DNA from 3 places in the Sporosarcina sp. SG10008 genome. Region 1 is predicted to be linked to each of the others. Evidence: riboswitches for the same ligand, from Rfam matches in the RefSeq annotation. Region 1 holds a riboswitch; each other region holds the start of a gene.
What was found. A riboswitch is a leader RNA that binds a small molecule or an ion and turns the genes downstream of it on or off. The one in region 1 is predicted to bind S-adenosylmethionine.
Positions count from the first base shown of each region.

Region 2: another riboswitch for S-adenosylmethionine. It lies ahead of cysC (adenylyl-sulfate kinase); the one in region 1 lies ahead of metA (homoserine O-succinyltransferase).
Region 3: another riboswitch for S-adenosylmethionine. It lies ahead of ACGLYD_RS17805 (O-acetylhomoserine aminocarboxypropyltransferase/cysteine synthase family protein); the one in region 1 lies ahead of metA (homoserine O-succinyltransferase).

Region 1 is NZ_CP172607.1:688,858-695,422, reverse strand. Features, by position in the region: gene ACGLYD_RS03510 (phosphocarrier protein HPr) at 19-285, shown strand; gene ACGLYD_RS03505 (PepSY domain-containing protein) at 635-892, opposite strand; gene ACGLYD_RS03500 (hypothetical protein) at 1,073-1,831, opposite strand; gene metA (homoserine O-succinyltransferase) at 2,675-3,583, opposite strand; SAM riboswitch class I at 3,686-3,792, opposite strand; gene ACGLYD_RS03490 (hypothetical protein) at 3,976-4,155, shown strand; gene ACGLYD_RS03485 (SgcJ/EcaC family oxidoreductase) at 4,225-4,680, opposite strand; gene ACGLYD_RS03480 (protein phosphatase 2C domain-containing protein) at 4,707-5,504, opposite strand; gene ACGLYD_RS03475 (NUDIX hydrolase) at 5,501-6,256, opposite strand; gene ACGLYD_RS03470 (hypothetical protein) at 6,286-6,565, opposite strand, start outside.
Region 2 is NZ_CP172607.1:1,560,210-1,566,774, forward strand. Features, by position in the region: gene ACGLYD_RS07420 (amino acid ABC transporter ATP-binding protein) at 1-295, shown strand, start outside; gene ACGLYD_RS07425 (TraB/GumN family protein) at 452-1,621, shown strand; gene ACGLYD_RS07430 (DMT family transporter) at 1,681-2,589, shown strand; SAM riboswitch class I at 2,756-2,856, shown strand; gene cysC (adenylyl-sulfate kinase) at 3,080-3,679, shown strand; gene ACGLYD_RS07440 (phosphoadenylyl-sulfate reductase) at 3,940-4,668, shown strand; gene sat (sulfate adenylyltransferase) at 4,669-5,817, shown strand; gene cobA (uroporphyrinogen-III C-methyltransferase) at 5,862-6,565, shown strand, end outside.
Region 3 is NZ_CP172607.1:3,798,620-3,805,184, forward strand. Features, by position in the region: gene ACGLYD_RS17790 (BCCT family transporter) at 1-114, shown strand, start outside; gene ACGLYD_RS17795 (homoserine dehydrogenase) at 155-1,141, opposite strand; gene ACGLYD_RS17800 (hypothetical protein) at 1,099-1,965, opposite strand; gene ACGLYD_RS17805 (O-acetylhomoserine aminocarboxypropyltransferase/cysteine synthase family protein) at 1,997-3,286, opposite strand; SAM riboswitch class I at 3,412-3,527, opposite strand; gene ACGLYD_RS17810 (glycerol-3-phosphate acyltransferase) at 3,673-4,308, shown strand; gene ACGLYD_RS17815 (aspartate aminotransferase family protein) at 4,371-5,729, opposite strand; gene ACGLYD_RS17820 (CoA-acylating methylmalonate-semialdehyde dehydrogenase) at 5,770-6,565, opposite strand, start outside.

The DNA.
Region 1 (6,565 bases):
AATTAGGAGGAATACACATTGATAGAAAAACAATACACCATTTTAGGTACTGCTGGTTTACATGCCCGTCCAACATCCGCTCTCGTTAGTGCGGTCAGTTCTTTCAAATCGGATATTACACTGGAATACGTCGGTAAAAAAGTAAATCTGAAATCCATTTTAGGTGTTATGTCACTTGGAGTAGCTTCAGGCACTACCATTACAATTGCGGCGGATGGTGAAGATGAAGCGGATGCAATTGCAAAAGTCGATGCAATTATGGAATCCGAAGACCTTGGAAAGTAATAACAATCTCGAGTTGTGATAGTAGCAAAAGGGTTTCTAATCTGTTTCATGGACTAAATCGCAAACGCATGCCCAGCCCAAACAAGTAGGAGGGATGTAGTTCAATCCCTCCCGGTGGACCTATAGGTTAGAAGCGACAGAGGAAGGCAGCTTAGGATCACGATTTCCTTTTCAATAGTTGCATGACCCATGTCGTACAGTTCCAGGGGCTAGGCGCTGGAGTCTAGACGTAAAATCACTAAGTTACAACTTATCCACAGTACGAGATTTCATAATTTCCTAAACATCAAAAAAAGAAAAGCCGCGAATGGTATCAGTTACCATTCGTGGCTTTTCACATATAGTTTCATTAATCTAGTTTCACTCTGAGGACTGCACCTGTATTCGCATCAATTTTAACTTCATACTTATGACCTTCTGCCGTTCTTACGTCAATTTCATATACCAGCATTCCATCGTCGTAATCTAATTCCGCTTTTACGACCTGGCCTGGAACCCGCTCTAATGCAATGGCCATCGCCTGATTTATTGTAATCCTCCGGTATTGTGGGTTCTGATAATGTTCATGCCAATGTTGGTTTTGATTTTGTCGATTCCGATTCGTCACCCAATCTCCTCCAATTCGATTATCCCGTTGTCCTTAACATTCTATTCAAGGATGGCTAATATGTGCTGAATCCCTAAGCCCATAACTGAAAAGACAATTAAGCAGTTCCTAGGTATATGATTTGTACTTGAGGCTTGCTTAATTGTAATGATGTTTTCCATCATTAAATAGCCATACCTTTCAATCAACGTTCTCCTCTTTTTCTTCCTGCTTTTGGCTCAACATAAAACGTGCCGAAACTGGATCCGATCTGGTCAATAATTTGGATAGATACGAAGACGTCATGCTGTAACTACCTTCTATTTTCTCTGATAAAAAGTTGGTTCGCTCGTATAGGACTGAGCGTAGATAATCCAGTTGCCTTATCACTTTCCCTAGCAATCCTTCTTGGTTGTCCAGCCTGCTGATCACGTCTTTTTGTATATCTTCTTGTTTCAATAGTTGCTCTGACAACAACTTTTGATAATCTAATTGTTCATTCATTTTGACTACAATTTCCTCATTTGCAGAAGTCAGCATTTCTATACTATTGACAATTTCTTCATTTGACTGGCTGACCTCATTCACTTTCCCGATGAATTCTCGATTCATTATTCGCTCATGTATCAACGTACGTTGTAACATTTCGTTTTTAGTTTCTACTTTTTTTAAAGACTTCATAACATCTTTTCCAAACTTTTCATGTCGGAAATCACTTTCCTTGATTTCATTCAAACGATTATGGATTGATTTCAATTGATTGGATTGTGTGTTTTTCTGTTGCTTTAGTAAGGTTTCCATGATATTGAACTGTTCACCAACCGAATGAGACGCTTCCCTATGTTCCTTCATCCATTCCGCTATCGGATCTATTTTATAGTGTTCTTGGTTCCTCCCTAAAACGTCTGCATTATTTTTAAAAACATCCGGGTGCCCATTTTTGTTAATAAACAACCCCATCTCACTTACCCCCTCGTCGTATTAGCTTATGCAATTCACGACAAAAGGGTCATTGAGTCACGTCTGATGATTAACCACTTTCTTTAAAAAAGCACCTATACGCCAGGAATCTAGAGTTTTTTGCAAAATAGTAAGCAGTCATTTTCTGGTTTGGTTAATTGCAGACCTGTTGATTAACCAAAACTAACCAGTGAATAACATAATTACCTTCCGGGCGCTACTTGTATAGTTGCATTTTTGGATTGCTTCGGATTGAATGACTTCTATATCAATAAGCGGGATGTCTGGATGCAAAAGTACTTGTAGTGCTTATGCTTTTTTTGATAAAAGAATAGCTGACATCCAAGTCGGAGAAAAGCCGCCAAAGATGCAATTTTGGCGGCTGAAGCTTTCTATATGGTTTTTTCTTTTTTTAGTAAAGAAGTGGCACTTGCTATAAGGTATCACATGATTAGATGTATAATCTTTGCTAAAAGTAAGAAAGGATCGCATTGTACATCGTCCAAGAGTGCCCGAAATTGCATCTTCGGGCACTTACACCCTTCATAGAATGTCATCTATTCTATTCTTCCAAAACAACTGCATTTTCCACTTGAATAGTGTAGGAACGCGACAGGCAACTATTCGCAATAGTATTACTAAAAAGAGTGTGGCTAGAAGTGACGGAGTCACTTCTAGCCACACTCGGACCCCTCAGTAAATCTGTCATGAATAGTTAGTCGAAAGCGGGCCGAAAATAATGCAGTGAAAATGAAGGTCATCAAGCCCTACTCACCAGTGTTTTATGCAAATAAATGGTTAATCTACAGACGTGGTTTAATTGATACATTTGTCATTAACTAGTTATTCCCATTCATAAGGTGTTTCTTGATACACATAATAATTTAGCCAGTTGGAGAAGAGTAGATGCGTATGGGAACGCCATGTATTCAACGGCTCTTTGCTTGGATCATCATTCGGAAAATAATTTTCCGGGATATCAATACCAACTCCTTTTTGCAAATCACGTGCATATTCCTCCGCCAACGTATCCGCATCGTATTCCAAATGACCTGTGATCATAATATGTTTGTTATCTTTAGAAATGACGATGAATGCCCCTGCTTCCTCTGATTTGGCAAGCAAGTGTAGACGGGGATCATTTTTTATTTCCTCTGTTGAAACGGATGTATAACGTGAATGTGGCGCTTTAAATTCGTCATTAAAGCCACGTGCAAGGTTAATCGTTGGGTCGGATAGTCGATGCGTAAAAACGCCTGAGCATTTTTTCGGCAATTCAAATTTCCGGATTCCATAATGATGATAGAGTGCTGCTTGGGCACCCCAACAAATATGTAAAACAGAGGTTACATTTTCTTTTGACCATTCCATAATCTCCGTTATTTCTTTCCAGTAATTAACGTCTTCAAATTCTAAATGCTCAATCGGGGCACCCGTAATAATCAGTCCATCGAAACGACGATGTTTCACATGTTCAAATGTTGTATAAAATGCGTTTAAATGCGTTTTACTAACGTTTTTAGAATCATGAGTTGCTGTGTTCAAAAATGTAACATTTACTTGTAGTGGTGTATTCCCTAATAGACGTAGCAGTTGCAACTCTGTTCTTTCTTTTTCAGGCATTAAGTTTAAAATGGCGATGTTCATAGGACGTATATCTTGGGACGTTGCGCGTTCTTCATCCATCACAAATATTTTTTCCTTCTTCAATAGTTCTCCTGCTGGTAATTGTTTCGGTACATTAATCGGCATGTGTCGTCTCTCCCTTTTCACTTTGGTTTGAATCAAATGATTCAATATAAAAAACCCTCTTTTCTATAAGACAAGAAAAGAGGGTTTAATTTGGGCACTCTGTTCTTATCTCTCAAGAAAAAATCTTGTTGGAGGTAGCACCTTCCTGACTAAGTCAGAGGTTGCTGAAGCTTCACAGGGCCATATCCCTCAGCTTCTCTTGATAAGAATATTCAATTATTTACTATTATACTATTAAAACTACTATTGTAAACCGTCTTTTTTGACGATAATAATCAAAACAAACATTTTTATTTTAATTTCCACATTAATTCAGCATGAAAACTGCTGAATAATATTTCTTTAGAAAGCCATATTAACGTGGCACTGAAAAAATGAAAGGAGTTGTTACTATGGGAAGAGATGACAATAAAACTGGCGGAAATAATGCACGGTCTTTACCACAAACGCCGAAAAACCAAAAAATAAAACCGGGCGACATGAATGAAGAAATAGCCCGCGAGTTTGCTGAACTCCGTTCCCTGAAACCAAAACGCGAACGAATGAACTCAAATGAAAAGAAGAGAAAATGATTACCTTTGTCATGAACAGTAACTAAAACACTCCCCGCACTGGTATTATCTTGGTGCGGGGCACTTTTTTCAGCCTACATCAGATACTCGCTTCAATTCTTTGGTCATCCGCTCGACCAAGTCAGATCTTCCGTGAAATTGGGCCGGTGTATTTTGGAAAAGTTTTATTTTCCATCCATCCTTTTCTTTTACTGCAATCAGTGTTTGATGAGCATTCAAATTTGGGTCAAGTTCTGTTCCGCCCGGAGGTATCATCCCGACGATTGCACGCAACATCGCAACTTCAGCACTCAGAAAGTACACATCTTTAACGACATTGATAAATGGAGGTGTTGGATGATCTGCAAATATCGGTTCTAAATGTGCAAAAATAGTATTTCGCCCAATTTCTTGACTTCCGTCAAATCCAATCAATTCGCCTTGCTCTGTAAATTGATCAGCCATGCTCTTAGCATCGCGATTATTCCATGCAAGAATTAAGTTATAATAAAGGGTTTTGATTTCAATTAATTCAGATGCTTCCATATCTAATTCCTCCCGTCATTTTTCCTTCATCCGAGATAATCGCTCGGGATGCTACCTTCCTTTTCTACTTCCACATTCCATGCGATAATTGTCGTACTGTCTCGTACATTTTGTCTTTCGATTTCCATCAATAACTGCGAAATCCCTTTATCAAGTTCTTTTTCATTCAGCACGGCAACGAGATCTGACGGATCCAAAAAAGGTTCCCCCGGGCATTCCACTAAACCATCAGTCGTCAAAAAAATAAGATTGTTCCCTTTTCTCATTTCCCTTGTCCCTGACGTGTAGCATGGTACTGCTTGCTCAAACGTATTCACTTGACCAATCCATTCAAAGAATTGCCTTTGGTTAAGTTGAAACTGATTTAGGGCAATTAATTCCGAATGGAACAGATATACTAAACAATCTCCAACCGAAAACCACCAAACGTAATTAGCTTTCCTGACAACGATAAGACAAGCCGTTTCTCCCATGGCACATCTGCATTCATTCAAAAATTGTTCAGATTGAAAAATTTCAAGTAACTTCATTTCCAAACGTTTAAATCGTGGAGGACCTTTCATATCTAAAATCTCTACCAATTTTTCTTTATGCTGCCCGAGTGTTTGTACAACAAGTTCCGCACTTTCAGCACTTTTATGTGCATCCAAAATAGCCGCTAATTCCCAATCCTCATTTTGCCAAATAACGCAGCCATCTTCATTCTTGGTTTGTCCCGCTGAAGAATTACCTCCAAATCTACCAACCGCTACACGATTAATCCATCGTACATCTCGTTCATCGACAAAGTCCTTTTCACTTCCAACCCAAGTAAGATTATTCATGAGCGCTCAATCAATCTATACGGTCTCACTTCATAACTTTCATAAACAATCGTATCGCTATTTCGAGCATCATCCACACTAGATGCAAATTGCGGGCGTTTTATCCAGTCTCCTACTTGCTCTTTATCAAAGTCAACAAATTGTACGTCAATCGTTTCAGGAGGTTGTGCAGCTGGTACGCCTGACATCGCTCTTCCACGAAAAACCATACAGATGACGCCTAACGTGATATCTTGATAAACTCCTGTCATATCACCAATTTCTGCGTGGATACCTGTTTCTTCTAGTACTTCCCGTTTAACCGCCTCTTTCAAGGTTTCACCAAGCTCAAGTCGCCCACCCGGCATTTCATATGTATCATTTCGGTGATTGTTCCGTACAAGTAATACATGTCCTTCCTCATTGACAATGTAGCCATTTACAACAATAATTTGTCTAGATTGTCCATAATTCCCCGTCGAAGTGAAAAAGTCTTCATTTGATGAAATAAATAATGGAGCTAATGATTTCCGATAATTTTGCGCTTCAGCATGCATTTCCGATGCCCGAATGCTAGCGTCCACTGTCTCATAATGAGCCCTATTATCGTATGCCCACATTGCCATTATCTCCGTCCGTTCTTCATTGACCCACCGTCCAACCAGCTGCGCTCCATGCGTCAGCTGATTCGGAAGCAAATAGGTGTGGAAAAAGTGGGTAAACGTTTCGTACATCGCTGGTTCAACCTTGTACGTTTTTCTGCGATACAACATTCAATTATTCCCCCCGTACAAATTAATTTTCAGCGAGCCCTTTTTAATAACCAAAATAGGCCAAGTGTAAAAACAGCAACTAGTGTTAAAGTAAATTTGAGGTCAATGATTGGTTTGAACTTCACCTTCTCCGCATCTATCTCGTAAACACCCAAAGGTCTGACGGAGATATGTCCCCCGCCCCCTTCTCCTTGGGCACCTAAAGAGTTTCCTGTTTCACTAGAATAGCCGCCTCCCCCGCCAACAATATAATTAATCTTTGCTACCGGAAGGACTTTTTTGTTTTCAAAATTAATCGGTTCACCATAA
Region 2 (6,565 bases), 870 kb from region 1:
TGCTTTGAATCCAGACATTATTTTATTTGACGAACCAACTTCTGCATTGGATCCAGAATTAGTCGGGGAAGTTTTGACAGTTATGAAGAATATCGCGAAAGAAGGAACAACTATGTTAGTTGTCACACATGAAATGGGTTTTGCGAAGGATGTAGCTAACAAAGTAATATTTATGGATGGGGGAGTCGTAGTAGAGGAAGGAGCACCCCATGAAATCTTTGTAAATCCAAAGGAAGAACGAACACAGAAATTTTTAAAAAGGGTATTGCCCGAGGTCTTTACGTATCATATTTAATAGTCATTATCCATGAGGGTGACTTTCATTATATTAATAATGAAAGATAATTGAAATTTCATTCAAACTGATTCATTATAATAACTAGACCGTCTTTTTAGTAAACCTTGGCTTAAGGTTGCTCAGAAGAAATAAGTTCATAAAGGAAGTTTGTCAATGCAAGAAACTAACATTACGAGAATAGAATTAGACGGTAGAGAACTAATACTTATTGGAACTGCCCATGTTTCCAAGCAAAGTGCAGAACAAGTAAAAGAGGTAATCGACAAGGAAAGACCCGATTCAGTATGCATTGAATTGGATGAACAAAGGTTTCAATCTATAATGGATAGTAATAAGTGGAAAGAAACGGATATTTTCAAGGTGATTAAAGAGAAGAAAGCTACATTGCTCTTAATGAATCTGGCAATATCCTCCTTTCAAAATCGTTTGGCAAAGCAATTTGATATTAAACCTGGACAGGAAATGATTCAGGGGATTGAATCAGCAAAAGAAGTCGGTGCAAATTTGGTGCTGGCTGACCGTAATATCCAAATTACTTTTTCCCGAATTTGGGGGAATATTGGACTTAAGGGGAAAAGTCAGCTTCTGATGTCGGTTTTTTATAGTATCTTCAGCAAAGAGACGATTTCTGAAGAAGAATTGGAGAAAATGAAATCAAAGGACACGCTAAATGCCGTTCTAACTGACTTTACGGAATCATTTCCAAGGTTAAAGACGCCCTTAATCGATGAGAGAGACCAGTATTTAGCACAGAAAATCAAAGATGCACCAGGTAAAAAGGTCGTTGCAGTCATTGGTGCAGCACATGTTCCAGGGATTACAAAAGAAATCTATAATGACCATGATTTAGTCGCATTAGCGCAAACACCACCAAAATCAAAAATCCCAAAAATTAGCGGATGGGCAATTCCGATTCTTCTATTATCAATTATCGCCTACACCTTTATCGCAAATCCATCTGCCGGTTTCGATCAAGCGTTAAGCTGGGTCTTATGGACAGGTAGCCTGTCAGCTATTGGTGCTGCGGTGGCTCTTGGACACCCGCTGGCCATTTTAGCGGCCTTTGTATCAGCCCCTATTACTACCTTGCATCCACTGATAGCGGCCGGTTGGGTTTCAGGAATTGTTCAAGCATTTTTTCGCCGCCCAAGTGTTGGTGACTTTGAAACGCTTTCTGCAGATGTTTTTACGATTAAAGGTTTTTGGGCAAATAAGGTGACACGGGTCTTGTTGGTAATCGTTTTGACTAACTTGGGAGGAACGTTGGGGACCTTCTTAGGCGGAGCCGACGTTATCCGTGTATTCTTTGAAAACTTAAAGTGAAATCAATTGATCAGCATTTTCTTTTAAACGTTTTATAGTAATAATGGGGTGGGGATCGGATGAATCGAATCAGTTTTTGCTTGTTAGTGATTTTGACGACTGGACTAATGGGTTCTTCTTTTACAATAGGGAAGTTAGGGTTAGCCTATTCATCTCCACTCCTATTAGTCGCTCTGCGTTTTACGCTTGCAGGGATTATTATGGCAACTATCGTTAAAATCTTAAACAAGCCACATCCAGTAAAAGCAATCGACTGGGTGTGGATTGTTCTAATTGGACTTTTCCAAACAGCTTTTGTGATGGGCTGTATATTTATGGCACTGCGTACAATCACTTCTGGAGAGACGTCTATCCTAACGTTTATGAATCCTTTACTCGTTGTCGTTTTTGGGACGCTTTTTTTAAAATCGCGTTACCATATTCAGCAATGGATAGGTGTACTGTTAGGTTTTATCGGGGTTTTTCTCACGTTAGGTTCACATCTTGACTTTAAAGTCGGTACCATATTAGGGCTTTTGTCGGCTGTTTCATGGGCGATTGCTACGCTATTGATAAAAATACATGGTTTCAAATTTGATACGTATGTAATGACAGCCTATCAAATGCTTTTTGGTGGATTAATTCTCTTTCTGGGAAGCTTACTACTGGAAGAGACTTTCTTTAAAATGACTACTCAATCTATCCTGATTTTGTTATGGCTTACCATTGCAGCCTCAATTATTCAGTTTTCTATTTGGTTTTATCTTCTCCAAAGAGGTAATCAAGAACGAACTAGTGCATTCCTTTTTTTAGCGCCATTCTTCGGTGTACTCACAGGATGGTTTTTACTCCATGAAAGACTAACCTGGTCTATCCTTTTTGGTGGATTACTAATATTTGCAGGAATCTTTCTTGTTAATTGGAAAAATAATTATGAAAAGGAAATAGAGAAAACCGATGAGAACAACGAAAGGTTAAGTGAGAGTTAACTAACATGTTTCCTAGCGCACTGAAAAGTAGTTTAAAGTGCCTATTATATGTGCAAGAAGATCGCCTTTAATTCCAACTAAACTGATATGATTGAAAATAAATTCTGATAAGTCATTGACTTTGAATTTTCGATAATGTAGTATTGGTCTCAACTTAATAGTTTATATCTTATCTAGAGAGGTTGAGGGACTGGCCCGATGAAACCTCGGCAACAGACTGTTTAGTACTGTGCCAATTCCAGTAAACGAAAGTTTAGCAGATAAGAGGAGTAATATGTGTTCGATTCTATTAACCTCTTCTTGCTCTATTTAGAAGTGGTTTTTTTATTTCTTTACTGTAAAGGTTGTAAGTCATTTATCATTTTAACAATTTCATACATGCTAATTAGACAACTAAAGGCAACTTTCTAATCGATTATTTGAATCGGAAAAAGGTGTCTTTTTTGTATATAAAAATTAAACTGAAACAAATGATTTAGGGGGGCAAACAATGACAGAGTCTACAAATATCGTTTGGCATGAATCAGAGGTAACAAAAAAAAAACGTCAAGAACTAAAGGGCCATAAGAGTGCTATTCTTTGGTTCACTGGGCTATCAGGGTCAGGGAAATCAACAGTTTCAGTAGCGCTAGAAACAAAGTTACACGCGAAAGGCATTCATACTTATCGACTGGATGGAGATAATGTCCGGCACGGTTTAAATAAGAATCTAGGGTTTAGTCCAAATGATCGGACGGAAAATATTCGCAGAATCGGTGAAGTTTCAAAACTAATGGTCGACGCTGGCTTATTCACATTGACAGCATTCATATCGCCTTATCAGGAAGATCGAGATCAGGTGCGAGAAATTGTCAAATCCGATGAGTTTATCGAAATATACGTTAAGGCAAGTTTAGAAACTTGTGAAGAACGGGATCCGAAGGGGCTTTATAAGAAAGCAAGATTGGGTGAAATTAAAGGTTTTACAGGAATTGATGCTCCTTATGAAGAACCTGTTAACCCGGAAATAATCATTGATACCAATCAATTAAATATTGTAGAGTCTGTCAAAGCCATCGTTTCTTATTTAAAAGAAAATAACTATATCTAAAAAAATTACTAAATGCGTAACATATTGGGGTTTTAGGAATAGAATGTATTTAAACCTACTTGACACATAGGATTAATAAAGTTAGTATAAACGCTAATCACATGCCGACTGGAAATCAAGAAGCTAATGGACAATCGTGAACATACGAACAATTCGCTGACTAAAAAATTAGAGGCGACTTTAATCAATAGTAGATTAAAGTCGCCTTTTTTAAAAAAAGATAATGTAATAGAGTTATTGAGTTTAGAGGGGGGATTAGTATGGCGAAGTTGACGTACAAATCTTGGGCTGAGACTAGTGAAGTTTTTCCAATCGATGACGAGTCAAAAGGTGCGTTAAACGTCTTGCGATGGGCTTACGGAGAATACGACGATGAACTTGTATATGCGTGTAGTTTTGGGGTTGAAGGTATAGTAATGATAGATTTAATCTCGCAAATAAAACCAACTGCTAAAGTGGTCTTTCTCGAAACCGGATTTCATTTTCAAGAAACGCATACCTTAATCGATGAAGTAAAGAAACGTTATCCAAAGCTTGTAATTGAAATGAAGACTCCCGGCTTAACGGTTGAGGAACAAGCTGACAAGTATGGCGATCGACTATGGGAAAGACAGCCGGATCGTTGTTGTCATATGAGGAAAGTAATTCCACTCCGTGAAGCAATGAGCGGTACGACCGCTTGGTTATCAGGACTTAGGCGTGAACAATCACCATCAAGAAGTCAGACAAACTTTGTGAACAAAGATGAAACCTTTCAATCGGTTAAAATTTGCCCGCTGATTCATTGGACGTGGATTGATATTTGGGATTATGTAAAAAAACATAATTTGCCTTATAATCCACTCCATGACCAAGGCTATCCCAGTATCGGTTGTTCACACTGCACATTCAAAGGGGATACAACGACGGGGTCGAGGTCAGGGCGCTGGGCAAATCAGGCGAAGACAGAGTGTGGCTTGCATAATGCTAACGAAAATGGGGGAATTTAAATGAGTTTGAGTCAACCGCATGGTGGTACATTAATTAATCGCTGGAATCCTGGTTTTCAATACGAAGGAATAACTGAAACAGTTGAATTAGACGAAATTGCTAGTAGTGACTTGGATTTGATTGGTACGGGTGCTTATAGCCCTTTAAGTGGATTTCTTACAGAAGTAGACTACAATTCTGTTGTTACAACAATGAGATTATCTACTGGAGTACCTTGGACAATTCCGATTACATTGCCAACGACAGAGGTGAACGCACAAGGTATCGCTGTTGGGAAATTTGTGAAATTGGTGAGAGATGGAGTTGTCTATGGTGTTCTCGAAGTATCGGATATTTTCACACCAGATAAGGAAAAAGAAGCTAAACTAGTCTATCAAACGACAGACCGTGAGCACCCAGGCGTCAAGAAGTTGTTTGAGCGCCCTAATGTCTACCTGGGTGGAACCATCACACTGATTCAGCGAAGGCCGCTGAATGAGTTTTCGGAGTACCTATATGACCCGATTGAAACAAGAGGGAAATTCCAAGAGCTAGGCTGGGAAACAGTCGTCGGTTTCCAAACGAGAAACCCAGTTCATAGGGCACATGAATATATTCAAAAGACTGCATTGGAAATTGTAGATGGATTATTTTTGAATCCCCTTGTAGGTGAAACGAAATCAGATGATATTCCAGCAGATGTGCGCCTGGAAAGCTATGAAGTCTTACTAGAAAAATATTATGCGAAAGAGCATGTGTTTTTAGGTGTGTTTACAGCGGCAATGCGCTATGCCGGACCAAGAGAAGCCGTTTTTCATGCGATGGTTCGAAAGAATTTTGGTTGTACACACTTTATCGTCGGTCGTGATCATGCGGGTGTTGGTAATTATTACGGTACGTATGATGCTCAGAAAATCTTTAGCAACTTTACGCTTGGAGAACTTGGGATTACGTTATTATTTTTCGAACATAGCTTTTACTGCAATAAGTGCGGTAACATGGCAACACCAAAAACATGTCCGCATGATGCCAGTCACCATGTGATCTTGTCGGGAACAAAAGTGAGAGAAATGCTTCGTAAGGGAGAACAACTGCCATCGACATTTAGCCGACCGGAAGTGATCGAAGTATTAATTGCAGGAATGCAAAAAGAAGAGATTCATTCATAACGATGATTTTATTGTAGAACTGAGCGGTGAGAGGAGAGATGAGAATGGGAAAAGTATTTATAGTTGGAGCTGGACCTGGAGATGTTGATTTAATCACCGTTAAAGGGATGAAATGTATTCAACAAGCGGATGTCATCTTGTATGATCGTTTAATTAATAAAGAGCTGCTCTCCTATGCAAAACCGGGAGCGGACTTAATTTATTGCGGAAAACTCCCAAATTACCATGCAATGATTCAGGAGACGATTAACCACTTTTTAGTGAAATATGCGAAGCAGGGAAAAATCGTCACACGCTTAAAAGGTGGAGATCCATTCGTTTTTGGCAGAGGTGCTGAAGAGGCAGAAGTTCTTGCAGACAACGGAATCCCTTTTGAGGTGGTTCCAGGAATTACTGCTGGAATTGCGGCTCCTGCTTATGCGGGAATCCCAGTCACGCATCGTGATTTAAGTTCTAGTTTTGCGATTGTAACTGGCCATATGCGTGCTGGAAAAAGCGATTCCATTCATTGGGAAAGTCTTGCAGTTGGTATTGATACATTAGCGATTTATATGGGTGTCGGAAACTTACCTTATATTTGTGAGCAACTGACTAAGCATGGCCGACCTGAAAACACGCCAGTTGCACTTGTTCATTGGGGGACGACAGAAGCGCAGTATACGATTACAGGTACACTATCGACCATTGTAGAGATTGCGAGAGATTCTGAAATTAAAAACCCAAGTATGATCATTGTCGGCGAAGTTGT
Region 3 (6,565 bases), 1.6 Mb from region 1:
TTGCAAAACACGATCATCATCGCTGCATTGCCCTTCTCTTTCGTCATGCTGCTCATGGTTGTCGCGTTGCTCAAAGCGTTGAAAGCCGAATTAAAGTTGATGAAATTAAAATAATAACTAGAAAAAGCGATTCCATAAATGGAATCGCTTTTTCTTAACTATTAACAAGAACCTTTTCACGTTTTCCAATCATTTGAAGGAAGTCTCCGACCATTGCGCTTGCCGTTGGGTACATACCTGCACCCGGACCGACAAGTGTTAAGGCACCGAGATAGTCAGTTTCAACGATGATTGCGTTGTCCACACCTTCGACACCATATAGCGAATGATGAGTTCCGATAAGTACCGGGCCAACACTTCCGTGCAATGTCCCCTTTTCGTCAATCAAAATATCAGCGACATGCCGATAACGAAGCTTAGCCTTAGATGCATCCGCCACATCTTCAATAGTAATCTTGTCGATTCCAACAACCGAAACGTCTTGCCAATTTGGTTGCGTACCGAATGCAAGTGCACTCAAAATCATCAGTTTCCGAAAGGCATCTTTGCCACTTATATCGTCCGTCGGATCCGCTTCCGCATAGCCAAGCGTCTGTGCTTCGTGAAGCGCGGCTTTAAATGGAATTCCCTCTTCCCGCATCTTCGTTAAGATGAAGTTGGAAGTGCCATTCAAAATACCTCTAATTCGTAACACCCGGTCTGTCGGTAACAAGTTTGTCACCGTACGGATAATCGGTATGCCACCCGCCGTCGTTGCTTCATACCCAACGTAAACTCCACGGAACTCCGCATGTTTTAGTAACGCCGGACCATGTTTCGCAAACATGGTCTTATTCGCAGTTATTATATGAAAACCTTTTTCTATTGCATCCGAAAGAAACGTATAAGCGGGTTCTTCTCCAACAATCGCCTCAAATATGAGGTCAATGTCCGGATTTAACAGGATTTCTTGAATGTCATCCGTTATCTTCGTTCCAGGTGTCGCTAGACGTTCTTTCTCCTTATCCCGGACCAAAATGGAAACAATGTCGATTGTACAGCCCATTTCCCGCTTAATCTCTTCTTTCCTTTCATTCAAAATCCTATAAATCCCTTCACCTACAGTGCCGAAGCCAAGTAGAGCGACTTTGATTGACGCCATAACGCCACCTCCATGGACTGTTTGATGATGAGTCCCCATTTTTCAAATTCCGTTAAAAAACTTTCATAGCCATGTTTTGTATTGACCAAACAATATATAGAGTTGGGAATCATATAGGCGAACGTTCGAATTTCATCCGTCGGATACATCGGATCGTGTGTAAACGCAAACGCCACCACTTTTGCAGATATCAGGCGGGAAGCTAGTTCAATGCCTCCTCGACCACGGCCGATGTCATGCGTATTCATGGCACGGATTAAGGGGTAGAAGCTCTCCATGTCATTTCTGCTATTCCCAAAAGGAGATTCCATGTTCCCAATTTTAGTTGATTGTGGTGTCACCGCCATCGGGAAAAGAATATCCATACCCTCGGGATACATAATGCCCCATTCCAGTACACGCATGCCACCGAGCGAACCCCCGATGACCGCCCTTAATCGATTGACACCTAATACCGTCAGCGCTCTCCGTTCTGCATGCACCATATCTCGAATCGTTACTTCTGGAAATAAATTTCTATACAGCTCGCCTGTGTCCGGATTTACAGTTAACGGTCCTGTTGATCCGTCACTTCCGCCAAGTGCGTTAAAAGAGATAACGGATAATTCATTTGTATCGATACTTTTTCCTTTGCCGACAAGACCGCTCCACCAACCCGGATAGTCATCCGTTCCAACTGTCACGTGACTTCCTGTCAAGGCATGACAAACAAGTACATGGGGTGCATCCAACCTGCCCGTTCTTTCATAGGCAAGCTGTACATTTACCAAGACGACTCCTGATTCCAATACCAGATGCCCGATTTCCACTATCCCCGTCTCCACGATTGTCACGCCCTTTCTTGTCACCAAAAAATTATACTGTTACTGGTACCGCTAGTTCGATTGCTTGTGCAAGGTCTGCAATAATATCTTCCGCGGATTCAAGGCCCACCGATAGTCTAATCAATTCTTCAGTCACACCTGATTTTTTCAAGTCCTCAGGCCCAAGCTGCTGATGCGTCGTTGAAGCTGGATGGATAATTAGTGATTTTGCATCCCCAACATTCGCAACATGCGACCAGATTTTGACGTTATCAATCACGTTCCGGCCTGCATCCCGTCCACCTTTAATACCAAATACAATAATGGAACCGAAGCCGTTTTTCAAGTACTTTTTCGCAAGGTCATAAGATGGGTGATCTTCGTTGCCTGTATATGTTACCCATTCGACAGATGGATGTTTTTTCAAGAACTCCGCTACTTTAACGGCATTTTCATTATGTCTTGTCACACGCAAATGCAGTGTTTCAAGTCCTTGGAGGAAATTAAATGCACTATCTGGATCTAAGCAAGGTCCGAAGTCACGCAATAGTTGAACGCGTAGTTTAGTCGCAAATGCCGCCGCTGCTGTATCAATTCCGTAACGGAGACCATGATATGACGCATCAGGCTCTGTGAAGCCAGGAAACCTCCCTTGCGTCCAGTCAAATGTACCCGCATCAACAGCAACTCCACCGATCGTGGTACCGTGTCCGCCAATCCATTTTGTAGCGGAATGGATGACAACATCCGCACCAAATTCGATAGGATTCGAACCATATGGCGAAGCAAATGTACTATCAATAAGAAGCGGTAGACCGTTTTCATGCGCAATGTCCGCAACCGCTTCAATATCGAGTACATGAAGACTCGGGTTACCGATTGTTTCTGCGAATATTGCTTTTGTTTTATCTGTAATTGCTGCACGGAAGTTTTCAGGATCTGTTGCATCGACAAACTTTACATTGATACCGTAGCGCGGAAGTGTAGCGGCGAATAAATTATAAGTACCGCCATATAAGTTGCTTGCTGCGACAATTTCATCTCCAGCACCAGCTACGTTCAAGATAGAGAAAGCGATAGCTGCCATACCTGAGGAGAATGCAACTGCCGCCGTACCACCTTCAAGAAGCGCAATACGCTCTTCAAAAACTGCAACAGTTGGATTTGTAATTCGTGTATAGATGTTGCCTGCTTCTTGTAGTGCAAATAGTTTTTGAGCATGTTCTGTATCACGGAATACAAAAGATGAGGTTCTATGAATTGGAACTGCGCGTGAACCTGTTACAGGATCCGGTTTTTGTCCACCGTGCAGAAGAAGTGTTTCGGGTTGAAGTTTTGTCATCGTCATTACCTCCAGAGTTTTTTTAGATGGATGTGATTGTAATGGGCGGAGACGTTAGGGGTATTTTTGGAATGAAAAATAACCCCCTTCGCTTAAGAAGAGGGTTACGCTTTCGCTTATTCCTCCCCTTATCTTTCAGACCGTTCGCACGAATCTGTAGGAAGTAGCACCTTTGCAAGTTAGTCACTTGCTGGTTGCCGGGCATCGCAGGGCCTATTCCCTCCGCCGCTCTTGATAAGAGTTTGTGATATTCAGTTTTCCATCTTGTGACATAGTATAGTAGATATCTCAATACTTTGTCAATAGTTTACCGAATAATATTTCTGAAACTTGTGTCTATGTGGAATGTTACACTTAGACTACCGTTATTTTAGGAGGAACTTGATATGTGGTTATGGATTGTAGGCGTGCTCTTATGGGGATATGCAGTTGGTTGCCTGCATGGATCAGTTGTTGCGCAGAAAATATCCGGCGTTAACTTGAAAGAAACCGGTGTGAAAAATGCCGGTGCCTCGAATGCGACCATTGTTCTCGGGAAGAAGTTCGGCGCATTAGTTGCAGTAATCGATATCAGTAAAGGTGCAGGAGCTGTCTTACTTGTGCACTATTTCGCAGAAAACGCAGGATTTTCAGAAGCCTTTGTGGCTTTACTTTTATTTCTTACAGCCGCCGCAGCCGTTATTGGCCATAACTTTCCATTTTATATGAACTTTAACGGCGGAAAAGGAACAGCGACAATAATTGGTGTACTGCTTGCAATCGACTGGCAGATCGGGCTCATTGGTTTTGCATTATTTGTCGTCGTAGCGCTAGTAACAGACTTTCTCGTGTTTGGTGTGCTGATGCTCTACGTCACGCTCATCGCGATGGCAGTATTGGCAGACGGATACTGGCCAGTCGTAATAGCAACTTTGTTATTTGCAATCGCCATTTGGAAACATCTCGAGAATTTTCAGCGTATGAAAGAGCGTAGCGAGAAGCGCGTTTCAATGGTCTTTAGAAAAAATAAAACCAAAAACTGAGGACCCCTATAATTGGAGGTTCTCCGTTTTTGGTTTAGCAAGATTAAAAATCTCATCCTAACTCATGCATTTTCATTGAACACTTTCTTCATAACCGCAATAATAAAGTCCACGTCTTCATCGGTACAAGACAGCGGTGGGCTTAGCGCTAGAATATTGTTATAGCCAGCAACTGTATCGCCGTTCCTTCCAATAATAAGTCCATTCGCCTTACATTCGCCAATGATTTTCGCAACACGGGCGTTTGCAGCAGGTTCTTTCGTTTCTTTGTTCTCTACAAGTTCAATGCCTAACAAGAATCCGAGCCCGCGAATATCGCCAACAAAAGGATGATCCAATAAGCAAGCCAACTCTTTTAGAAGGCGCTCGCCAAGCTCAGTCGACCGTTCAACAAGATTTTCTCTCTCAATGATTTCAAGATTCTTCAACGCGACTGCACAAGCCGCAGGATTCCCGCCAAATGTATTAACATGGCGGAAATGACTGTTATCTTCTCCTGTATCGAACTTTTCATAAATATCTTTTCGAATAGCCGTAACCGAAAGTGGCAAGTAAGCGCTCGTTAGTCCCTTTGCCATCGTAATAATGTCCGGTTTCAACTTAAAATGCTGATGACCAAAGTCTTTCCCAGTTCTGCCAAATCCACAAATGACTTCATCAACAATTAGCAGTACACCGTGGCGTGTACAGATTTCCTGAACCTTTTCCAAGTAGATTGGATGTGGGATGAGTATACCGCCTCCTGTAATAAGCGGTTCCATAATAATCCCAGCGATTGTTTCCTTCTGTTCCCAAATGATTTTCTCTTCAAACTCTTGGGCACGTTGTATGTTGTACTCCTCAATTGACTGTCCCGCAGGTCTGCGGTAATTGTCCGGAGGGGCGATGTGCAAGAACCCCGGTGCAAGTGCCTCATACTTGTATTTCCGCAGTGCTTGCCCTGTTGCTGCCAGTGCCCCCATGGAGCTCCCATGATACGCACGATAGCGGGAAATGAATTTGTAGCGTGACGGTTCCCCATTTTGCTGATGGTATTGACGCGCAAGTTTAAACGCTACTTCGTTCGCATCGGATCCGCTGTTTGAGTAAAATATTTTATAGTCACCACCAAGCATTTCATTCAACTTTTCTGCAAGCAGAATAGCAGGCTCATGACTTTGGGTCATCGGTGCATAGGCCATCTTTTTCATCTGATCATAGGCAGCTTGCGCTAGCTCCTCACGACCATAACCGACATTCACACACCATAGTCCAGACATTCCATCTAGATAACGATTGCCATTATGATCTGTAATCCAAGCTCCTTCCCCACTCTCCACTACCATTGGTGGGTTCTTTTCATTATAGGAAGAAATATGGTGCCAAACGTTCTCCCGGTCCTTTTCAACTAATAACCCTGTAGTCTCTTTTGCTGTAGTCATCTTCTCTACCCCCTCCTAATTTCACGATTAATTTCTGGTATTAGTGACGCGCAGTCAACATTTTCTTCCGTGTGTAAAACTCAATTCCGTCGCGACCATTCGCATGCAAGTCACCATAGAATGATTTTTTATAACCAGAAAACGGGAAGAACGCCATCGGAGCTGGAACACCAAGATTCACACCAAGCATCCCCGCATCAATTTCTTCTCTAAACTTCCGGATTGCACTTGCACTATCTGTAAATAAACAAGCCCCGTTTGCAAACTCTGATTTATTCGCAAGTTCGATTGCTTCATCCAATGTATCCACTCTTACAATAGATAGCACAGGAGCAAAAATCTCTTCTTTCCAAATTTTCATTTCCTGAGTGACATTATCAAAAATTGTCGGACCGACGAAATAACCGCCTTCGGAAGTAGACTTGTCTTCACGGCCATCCCGTAATAGTTTGGCGCCTTCCTCAATACCTGATTCGATGTAACCCAGTGTCTTGTCTTTATGTGAATTCCTAATAACAGGTCCAAGGAAAATCCCTTCTTCTAGTCCATTACCAATCGTCAGTTTATTCGACTCGTCTACTAATCTCTCGACAAGTTCATCTGCAATATCACCAACTGCAACGACAACCGCACAAGCCATACATCTTTCTCCAGCGGATCCGAAAGCTGCGTTAATAATATTTGTGATCGTCAAATCCATATCCGCGTCCGGCATAACGATTGTATGGTTTTTCGCGCCCGCTAATGCTTGGACACGCTTACCATTTGAAGTTCCTGTTTTATACACATACTCAGCAACCGGCTGTGAACCTACGAACGACACGGCCGGAATATCT